3 regions of the Actinomadura sp. 1N219 genome follow, and region 2 is predicted to be linked to each of the others. Evidence: riboswitches for the same ligand, from Rfam matches in the RefSeq annotation. Region 2 holds a riboswitch; each other region holds the start of a gene.

Region 1 (3,265 bases), on a different contig from region 2:
CCGGGCCACATCACCGCGACCGCGACGGCGACGCACGCCAGCAGCGTCGCGAACAGGGCGTCGCTCGCCGTCGCACCGCCCTTGGGCACCGTCACCACGCGTCCATTTTCTCCACAACGTCCGAACACCGCACACCGCCCCCGCGCCGCCGGAGGACGACCGCGGATTTCAGTACGCTCCGCGCATGGAGAAGTCACCTCGGATCACCCATATCGCCTGGGGCCGCATGGAGGTCGAAGGACTTCAGGGCGGCAAGGACTTCAAGCTCTATCCGGGCGGAGGCCGCGAATGGGACTGGACCGAGCACGGCACCCGGCACGACCCGGGGATCCAGCCGGGCGACGTGCGGGAACTGCTCGACCACGGCTGCACGGTCGTCGTCCTCAGCAGGGGCATGGAGCTGCGCCTGAAGACGATGCCGTCCACGCTGGAGGTGCTGCGGGACGCCGGTGTCGAGGTGCACGTGGAGGAGACGACCGAGGCCGTCGCGATTTACAACCGGCTGGCCGAGACTGAGAGCGTGGGCGGGCTCTTCCACTCGACCTGCTGAACGGCCGGGATGAATGGGGTCGTCCCGCCCTATAGTTCTGCGAACTCCATCATGAAGGGCTGACCGTGTCCGTCCCTCCCCCGACCCGCTCCCTGCCGGACCTCCGGGTCACGCTCGGCCGGGGCGCCTACCGGTGGCCGTTCCGGGTGTGCCTGGCCGCGCTGGCGATCGGCCTGCTCATCTCGCTGTCCACGCGCACCGGCGGCAGCGCGGCGTGGGGGGCCGGGGAGGCCCGCCGGGCCATCGCCGTGTACGGCGGCGGCGGGGCGCTCGTCGCGCTGGCCGCGATCGTCTGGGCCTTCGTGATCTTCCGGAACCGGCTGGTCGTGACCGTCGGGGAGAAGGGGCTCGTCCTGCGCCGCGCGAAGAAGCAGGCGGTCATCCCGGCGGACGCCGTGCGCGCGGTCGGCATCGTGTGGCCGGTCGCCGACCCCGTCCTGACGGTCTGGTTCGACACCGCGGCGGCCCCGGACGCCGGCGCGATCGTCAAGGTGGACGGCGACGCGGCGGCGCTCCTCCGGGACCGGTCGCTCCCCTCCGGATGGCTCCCGGCCGTGCGCGCCGCCGCGACCGAGAACCTCGGCGCGTCCTGGCGCGTCCTCGACGACGAGGGCGAGGAGGTCGAGCAGCCGCGGGCGGACGCGCTGGCCAGAGCCGACCGCCTCCTGGTGGACGGCGCCGGCCGCTACCGCGACCAGGGCGGCGGCGCGCTCATCGCCGTCGCCTGCGGACGGCTCGCCAGGCGCGGGCCGGGCCCGGCCCGCTTCCGCCGCAACCCCGACCGGGGCCGCCGGACGATCGTCCTGCGCGATCCCCACGCGGGCAGGCTGCTCGCGTTCAAGAAGACGTCCCGGCTGACGGGCGGCGGCCGCATGCGGGTGTTCGACGCGGACGGCCGGCACGTCGGCACGATCGAGAGGCTGCGCGAGCCGTCCTTCTACTCGGCCGGGGGGACGCTCCTCGGCACCACCCGGCGGCACGGCGACCGCCATGTCGTCACCGGCGTGGACGGGCGCGAGTCCGCGTCGCTGAGGACGAAGAGCGGCGCCGACGACAGCCGCATGTGGCTGGAGCGCTCGCGATCCGCCCCTGACCAGCTGCGCACCCTCACCCTGGCACTGCCGATGGTGGTGCGGCTCGCGCGCCAGGCCGCCTGACCCGTTCCATCAGCGCGGCCTTATCCCATGGGCGGCGGTTGCCGCAACGGGGGTGGGCCGGGTTAGCGTCGAGCACGACAGATCGCGGGGGTCCGGCGAACCGGGCTGAGATAGCGGCTGAGACGGCCGCTGACCGCATGAACCTGACCGGGTAATGCCGGCGTAGGGAGAGATCGAGTCGTCATGACCGAACCTTTGGTTCCAGCCGCCCGCAAGACCTACCTGCGGGGCTCGCGCCCCGACATCCGCGTCCCGATGCGGGAGGTGCCGCTGACCAGCGGCGACACCGTCGTCCTGTACGACACGTCCGGGCCGTGCACCGATCCGGCGCAGGAGACCGACGTCCGCCGGGGGCTGCCCGCGCTGCGGGAGCCGTGGATCGCCGGGCGCGGCGACACGGCCCCGTACGAGGGCCGGACCGTCCGCCCCGAGGACGACGGCCGCAAGGCGCCGCCGCAGCCGCCGCCTCTGCAGGAGGGTTTCCTGCCGCGGCGGCCGCGCCGCGCGACCGGCGGCGCGGTGACGCAGCGCGCCTACGCGCGGCGCGGGGAGATCACCCCAGAGATGGAGTTCGCGGCGCTGCGCGAAGGCGTGGCGCCGGAGTTCGTCCGGGACGAGCTGGCCGCCGGCCGCGCCGTGCTGCCCGCCAACGTCAACCACCCCGAGATCGAGCCGATGGTCATCGGGCGGAACTTCCTGGTGAAGGTGAACGCGAACATCGGGAACTCGGCGGTGGCGTCGTCCATCGAGGACGAGGTGGAGAAGATGACGTGGGCGACCCGCTGGGGCGCCGACACGATCATGGACCTGTCGACGGGCCGGGACATCCACACCACGCGCGAGTGGATCCTGCGGAACTCGCCGGTGCCGGTCGGGACCGTCCCGCTGTACCAGGCGGTGGAGAAGGTCGGCGGCGACCCCGCGGAGCTGACCTTCGACGTGTTCCGCGACACGGTGATCGAGCAGGCCGAGCAGGGCGTGGACTACATGACCGTCCACGCCGGGGTGCTGCTGTCGTACGTGCCGCTGACGGCGCGGCGCAAGACCGGGATCGTGTCCCGCGGCGGGTCGATCATGGCGGCGTGGTGCCTGGCGCACCACGAGGAGAACTTCCTGTACACGCGGTTCAGGGAGCTGTGCGAGATCTTCGCCGCGTACGACGTCACGTGGTCGCTCGGGGACGGCCTGCGGCCCGGCTCCATCGCCGACGCCAACGACGAGGCGCAGTTCGCCGAGCTGCGCACCCAGGGCGAGCTGACGAAGATCGCCGCGGAGTACGGCAACCAGGTGATGAACGAGGGCCCGGGCCACGTCCCGATGCACAAGATCAAGGAGAACGTCGACCTGCAGCAGGAGTGGTGCGACGGGGCGCCGTTCTACACGCTCGGGCCGCTGACCACCGACATCGCGCCCGGCTACGACCACATCACCTCGGCGATCGGCGCGGCGATGATCGGCTGGCACGGCACCGCGATGCTCTGCTACGTCACGCCGAAGGAGCATCTCGGGCTGCCGGACCGCGACGACGTCAAGGCCGGCGTCATCGCCTACAAGATCG
Region 2 (3,265 bases):
CGCCCCCTTGCTACCACGCCATCGGAACCCTCAAACCCCCTGCACAGCCGTTACGTGCCGGCGGCGATCGCTATCCGCGAACGGCCTGGCGGACGGGCACGTCCGGGTCGGCGAGCGCGCCGGCGTCGACGGGCTCGCCCGCCGCGATGACGCGCCTCGCCTGCACCAGATCGCGGGGCCGGTCGACGGCGACGACCGCGTCGAGCCGGTCGCCGGTCAGCCACGCGGCCGTCCACTTCCGGCCGGACGGGTCGCCGCGCCAGACGATCCGCTCGGACGCCGCGTGGTTCCCCGCGTACTGCACCATCCGCCCGAATTGCTCGGACCAGAAGTACGGGACGGCGTCGTACACGGCCTCCTGTCCGAGAAGCGACGCGGCGGCGACGTCGGGGGCGTTGAGGGCGGTGTCCCAGTGCTCGACGAGGAGGCGCCGCCCGTACCGCGCCGACCACCAGGCCGCGCAGTCGCCGACCGCGACGACGTCCGGACGGACGGAGCCCGGCTCCTCCTCCCCCACGTACGCGCGGAACGAGCCGTCGGTGACCACGCCCCGCTCCAGCAGCAGCCCGGAGCCGTCCAGCCACGACAGATCGGGCCGGACGCCGATGCCGACGACGACCTCGTCCGCGTCGATCCGGGCGCCTCCGGCGAGGACGAGACCGCCGTCCCGCACTTCGGCGACCTTGACGCCGGTGCGCAGCTCGACGCCCGCCTCCGCGTACCAGGGGGCGGTGAGCGCGCCGACCTCGGGGCCGAGCGCGCCGGCGAGCGGCGTGTCCGCGGCCTCGACGACGGTCACCTCGCAGCCCTTCTTCGCGGCGGTCGTCGCGACCTCGGCGCCGATCCAGCCCGCCCCGACGATCACGATCCGGGCGCCTTCGGTGAGCCGGGACCGCAGGTCGCGGGCGTCCTCGACGGTGCGCAGGACGTGCTGGGGCCCGTCCCCCGGCAGGGTGATCGGGACGGCCCCGGTCGCGATGACCAGCCCGTCGAACGCGAGCTCGCCCGCCGTGGACGCGATGACGCCGCCGCGCGCGTCCAGGCGGAGGCCGGTGGCGCGCTCGCCGAGCAGCAGGTCGCAGCGCAGCGCGTCCCAGTCGGCGTCGACGGTCGTGTCGTCGGATTCGCCCGCGAGGACGGCCTTCGACAGCGGCGGCCGGTCATAGGGCGGATGCCGCTCCGCCGAGACGAGGGTCAGCGCGCCCTCGTACCCCCTGCCCCTCAGCGACTCCGCGGCTCGCAACCCGCCGAGCCCGCCGCCCACGACGACCACCCTCTCCATGAGAATCACCCTAACGGGCGGCCTTCCCACGTTGGACGGCTGTCCAGACAGTTGCCCACAGCTCAGGGGGTCGTAAGGTGGGGAGCGGGTAAAACAGCACAAAGCGCGGGAGTCCGGTGCGACCGGGCTGAGAGGGCGGCTGGAACGGGCCGCCGACCGCCACGACCTGATCCGGATCATGCCGGCGAAGGGAGCGCGCATGGAGATCGTGATCGTCGGGGGCGGGGTCATCGGCCTCGCCACCGCCTGGCGGGCCGCCGCGGGCGGCGCCGCCGTCACCCTGGTCGACCCCGCGCCCGCGAGCGGCGCGACGGCGGTCGCGGCGGGCATGCTCACCCCGGTCAGCGAGCTGACCTACGGCGAGGAGCCGCTGCTGCGGCTGGGCCTCGCGTCCCGCGACCGGTACGGCTCGTTCGTCGCCGAACTGGAGGAGCTGACCGGCCTTGAGACCGGCTACCGCACGGACGGGATCATCGAAGTCGCCTTCGACGCCGACGACCTGAAGTACCTGGACGACCTGCGCCGATTCCAGGAGACCCTCGGCGTCCCCGTCGAGGCGCTGACCGGACGGGAGTGCCGCCGCCTTGAGCCGATGCTCGCGCCGGGCGTGCGCGGCGGCCTGCTCGCCCCCGAGGACGGCTCGATCGACCCGCGCCGCCTGGCCCCCGCGCTGCTCGCGGCAGGTGAGAAGCTCGGCGTCCGGCTCGTCCGCCGCCGGGCCGCGGAGATCGTCGTCGAGCGCGACACCGCGGTCGGGGTGCGGCTGGACGACGGCACGGCGCTCCGGGCCGACCGCGTCCTGCTGGCGGCGGGCCCCTGGTCGGGCGATCTCGGCGGCGTGCCGCCCGGGACCGTTCCACCCGTCCGTCCCGTCAAGGGGCAGGTGATCAGGCTCCGCACCCGGACGCCGTTCATCGGCCGGTCCACGCGCGGGATGGTGAAGGGCTCGTCGGTCTACCTGGTGCCCCGCCTGGACGGCGAGATCGTCGTCGGCGCCACCCAGGAGGAGCTGGGCTTCGACACGCGCGTCACGGCGGGCGGCCTGTGGGAGCTGCTGCGCGACGCCCGCGAGCTGCTGCCCGGCGTCACCGAGCTGGAATTCGCCGAAGTGTCGGCGGGCCTGCGTCCCGGGTCGCCGGACAACGCGCCCGTGATGGGCCCGTCCGCGCTGCCCGGCCTCGTGATCGGCACCGGGCACTTCCGCAACGGCATCCTGCTCGCCCCGGTCAGCGCCGACATCCTGTCCGCGATGCTGCTGGACGGGCCCGTCCCCGACGTCGCCGAGCCGTTCTCGCCCGGCCGCTTCTCCCCCGAGGTGCACTCATGAAGGTGATCGTCAACGGTGAGCCGCGCGAGCTGCCGGACGGCGCGAGCGTGGCCGAGGCGGTCGCGTCCGTGACCGGGGCCGCGTCCGGCGTGGCGGCGGCGGTGAACGACGAGGTCGTCCGGCGCTCGGCGTGGGAGGCCACGACGCTGCGCGACGCCGACCGCCTCGAAGTCCTGACCGCCGTCCAGGGAGGCTGACCGGCGTATGGAACGGAGCGCCAGCGGAGTGGAATACGCCGGTCAGCCCCCTGCCGGGGGGTGTGGGGGTCGTCCCCCCACAATGACACCGTCCAGGGAGGCTGACATGGCGGACGAACTGGTCATCGCGGGCGAGGAGCTGGGCTCCCGGCTGATCATGGGCACCGGGGGCGCGCCGAGCATGCACGTCCTGCGCGAGGCGCTGACCGCGTCCGGGACGGAGCTGACCACGGTCGCGATGCGGCGCGTGGACCCGTCCGCACGCGGCTCGGTGCTGGACGTCCTGACCGACTGCGGCATCCGGGTGCTGCCGAACACGGCGGGCTGCTTCACCGCGGGCGAGGCCGTCCTCACCGCGAAGCTGGCCCGCGAGGCGCTCGGCACGAACTGGGTCAAGCTCGAAGTGATCGCGGACGAGCACACGCTCCTGCCCGACCCCATCGAGCTCGTCGACGCAGC
Region 3 (3,265 bases), on a different contig from region 2:
TCACCAGCCGCAGCCGGTCGCCCTCGATCCGCGCGAACCCGCCCGCGTCCGCGCCGGTCAGCTCGATCAGCGCGGCGGTGATCCGGTCGAGGACGACGGCGAGGTCCAGCTCGGCGTTCAGGTCGGCGACGATGTCGTTCAGCCGGCGGACGAGCCGGGCCCGCTCCGTCATGTGGTGCTGGACGATCTCGTCCTCGCCGACCGGGTGGTACACGCCGACCCAGCCGAGCAGGGTGCCGGACGGGTCCTTCAGCAGGCTCGTGTCGATCCGGACGTCGATGAGGCGGCCGTTGCGGTGGAACCGGCGGGTCGCGATCGAGATCTGCCCGCCGTCCCCGTCGCCTTCCGCGGCGTCGTCACCGGCGCGGCGGGTGAGGAGCCGTTCCTGGACGGCGTTGTGCTCGGCCTTCAGCTCGTGCGGGACGATCGGCGGCACCCGTCCGGCCATCTCCTCGGCCGTCCAGCCGAACATGCGCTCGGCGGCCGGGTTCCACACGGTGACCCGGTGCCGCTGGTCCACGGCCACGATCGCGTCGGCGGCGCTCTCGATGACCGCCCGCGCGATCGGGTCATGGACGTGGTGATGCACGCCTGTCATCGTGCCACCGGTCTCCGGCGCCGCGCCGGGTAACTTACGCCGAAACTTTCTGCTGAAACCCCGTACGAACAGGAACCTTACTTTTTAGTAAGCCTGCCGATGAGGAGCGCGGCGGCCCCGGCGACCAGGAACGACAGCAGCGAGGCGCTCATCCAGCTCTGCGGGCCGAAGCGCAGCACGTCCTGGACGTCCTGCCAGAAGCCCGCCCATCTGGTGACGGTGCCGGGGTTGATGAGCTGGTAGACGACGAACCCGGCCGCCCAGGCGGCGATCATGCCCCAGCGGGACGGCGCCGTCCGGGACACGTCCCAGCCGCGTCCACGGCGGCGGCGTCCGAGGAAGAAGTCAGCGGCCAGGACGCCGAGCATGGGCACGAACACCGATCCGATCAGTGACAGGAATCCGGCGTAGTCGCCAATGTCCAGCGCCAGCGCGAGCACCGTGACGATCACGCCGAGCGCGACGCTCAGCACGCGCCGGTCGGCGCGCGGGACGAGGTTCTGGATCGACACGGCCGTGGAGTAGGTGTCGGCGAACGACTGGTCCGCCTCGCGCAGCACGAACACCGCGAAGAACACCACGCCGAGCGTGACGTTGAGGAACGGGTCGAAGACCTTCGACGAGTCGCCCGCCACGAGCGCCAGCGCCAGCAGGCCGAGCACGTACGCGACGATCTGCGTGACCGAGTAGCCGACGGCGGCGGCGCCGAACGCGGCCCGTTCCGTCCGGGAATGCCGGGTGTAGTCGGCGGCCACCGGGACCCAGGAGATCGACACCGCCAGCGCCGCGTCCGCCCCGATCCAGAAGCCGCCCCACGACCCCTGCGTCAGGTCGGGCAGCGGCTCGCGGAGGAGCTGGACGTAGAAGTAGACCAGCGCGATCGCCACCGCGACCGTGACGTAGCGGCGCAGGATCCGCACGGAGCCGAGCGGCCAGATGGTCAGGACCGTCGTGAGGGCCCCGGCGGCGACCACGTAGCCCCAGCGCGGCACGCCGTCCCACAGATGGCGCGCCGCGTCCGCGATGACGATCAGCTCGAACGTTCCCCAGCCGATGAGCTGCGCGACGTTCAGCACGGTCGGCGCGTACGACAGCCGCGCGCCGAACAGGCCGCGGAGCAGCACCATCGCGGGCTGGCCGGTGCGCGCGCCCGGCACCGCGGCGAGGCCCAGCATCAGCCCGCCCAGGGCCGTTCCGACGGCCATCGCCACGATGCCCGCCATGATCGACAGGGTGGGCCGGCCGTCGGCTCCCGGCGCCAGGACGGTGTAGGCACCGGAGAAGGCCAGCAGGCTGACCCCGAGGTTCGCCCAGAAGGCGCTCTGGTCCCAGAAGCCGAGCACCCTGGGCGCGGGCTCGTCGAGCGTGAACGGTGCCTCGCTGTTCGCACGCGCCGCACCAGCGCGCGCATCAACCTCGGACGCCACGGGACAACACACTCCCTACGCCGGCATTACCCGGACAGGTTCATGCGGTCGGCGGCGCCTCTAAGGCCGCCCTCTCAGCCCGGCATGCACCCGTCCGGTATGTACCGGTCCGGCGCGGCCCGAGCTCCCGCGGTCATCGGTCGGGCCCGATCGTACAACCGCCCGACTTCCCCCAAAAGGACACAGATCACTAAAAGGGCGCGGATCGCCCCGGAGTCAACCGATCATGCGCGGCCCCGTCCCGGCCACATATGGCCGGGCCGCTTCAGGCCACGTAGGGGGCCCCGTCGCCGCCGCCCTCCATCGGACGACCCGCCTCGACCCAGCCCTTCATCCCGCCGTCGACGTTCCTGGCCAGCCAGCCCGCCTGGTTGAGCGCCACCGTCACCTGCGCGGACCGCGCCCCGGACCGGCAGATCACGTAGACCTCCCGGTCGCGGGGTACCTCGCCGGCACGATCGCCCAGCTGGCCCATGGGGATGTGGACCGCAGCGGGGGCGTGGCCCGCGTCCCACTCGTCCTGTTCCCGGACGTCCAGCAGGTAGCCGTCCTGCGGTACGTCAGCGGCTCCCACCGCCGGCACGTCGTCCCCGAAATTCATCACACCCCCATGGAACCGCGCGAAGCCCCCCTGCGTCGAATCACGCATGCGGTATCGGACGCTCCTTTTCGCGTCGCCCGGGCTGGCCATGGTGCTGTCCCTGGCCGCCTGCGGCGACGAACAAGCCAAGGGGACCCCCGCCGACAAGCCTTCGGGCACGACGTCCGTGCAGCCCTCCGGCACACCGGCGGACACCCTCACCATCAACGTCAAGGCCTCCAAGGAGGCCCCCGCCAAGACCTGGACCCTGAACTGCGAACCGCCGGGCGGCGACCATCCCAAGGTCGCCGACGCCTGCGCGGCCCTCACCAAGGCCAAGGACCCCTTCAAACCCGTCCCCAAGGAACAGCAGTGCACCATGATCTACGGCGGGCCGGAGCTCGCCACGGTCAAGGGCACCTGGCAGGGCAAGGAGATCAACGCCGAGTTCTCGCGTGACGACGGCTGCCAGCTGCACCGCTGGGAGCAGGTCGGCCCGCTCTTCGGCCCCGTGCCGAAGGTCCGCTGAACGAGCCATCCCCGTTCCGGCTCCGTCCAGACAACCACGACTACCCATCGGCTCCGCCCGGTCATCCGGGCGGGGCCTGTTTCACTTCAGGAGGCGGGACATCCGGCGGTCGGCGAGGGGCTTGCCGCCCG

The links. A riboswitch is a leader RNA that binds a small molecule or an ion and turns the genes downstream of it on or off. The one in region 2 is predicted to bind thiamine pyrophosphate.
Region 1: another riboswitch for thiamine pyrophosphate. It lies ahead of thiC (phosphomethylpyrimidine synthase ThiC); the one in region 2 lies ahead of thiO (glycine oxidase ThiO).
Region 3: another riboswitch for thiamine pyrophosphate. It lies ahead of ACH35V_RS16125 (purine-cytosine permease family protein); the one in region 2 lies ahead of thiO (glycine oxidase ThiO).

The regions. Positions count from the first base shown of each region.
Region 1 is NZ_JBIRAY010000005.1:169,640-172,904, forward strand. Features, by position in the region: gene ACH35V_RS18220 (sensor histidine kinase) at 1-98, opposite strand, end outside; gene ACH35V_RS18225 (Mth938-like domain-containing protein) at 185-550, shown strand; gene ACH35V_RS18230 (hypothetical protein) at 616-1,707, shown strand; TPP riboswitch at 1,782-1,895, shown strand; gene thiC (phosphomethylpyrimidine synthase ThiC) at 1,891-3,265, shown strand, end outside.
Region 2 is NZ_JBIRAY010000002.1:79,768-83,032, forward strand. Features, by position in the region: gene ACH35V_RS09145 (NAD(P)/FAD-dependent oxidoreductase) at 71-1,282, opposite strand; TPP riboswitch at 1,378-1,492, shown strand; gene thiO (glycine oxidase ThiO) at 1,482-2,609, shown strand; gene thiS (sulfur carrier protein ThiS) at 2,606-2,806, shown strand; gene ACH35V_RS09160 (thiazole synthase) at 2,913-3,265, shown strand, end outside.
Region 3 is NZ_JBIRAY010000004.1:282,748-286,012, forward strand. Features, by position in the region: gene ACH35V_RS16120 (PAS domain S-box protein) at 1-598, opposite strand, end outside; gene ACH35V_RS16125 (purine-cytosine permease family protein) at 676-2,025, opposite strand; TPP riboswitch at 2,020-2,129, opposite strand; gene ACH35V_RS16130 (rhodanese-like domain-containing protein) at 2,291-2,626, opposite strand; gene ACH35V_RS16135 (SSI family serine proteinase inhibitor) at 2,673-3,134, shown strand; gene ACH35V_RS16140 (Fpg/Nei family DNA glycosylase) at 3,216-3,265, opposite strand, start outside.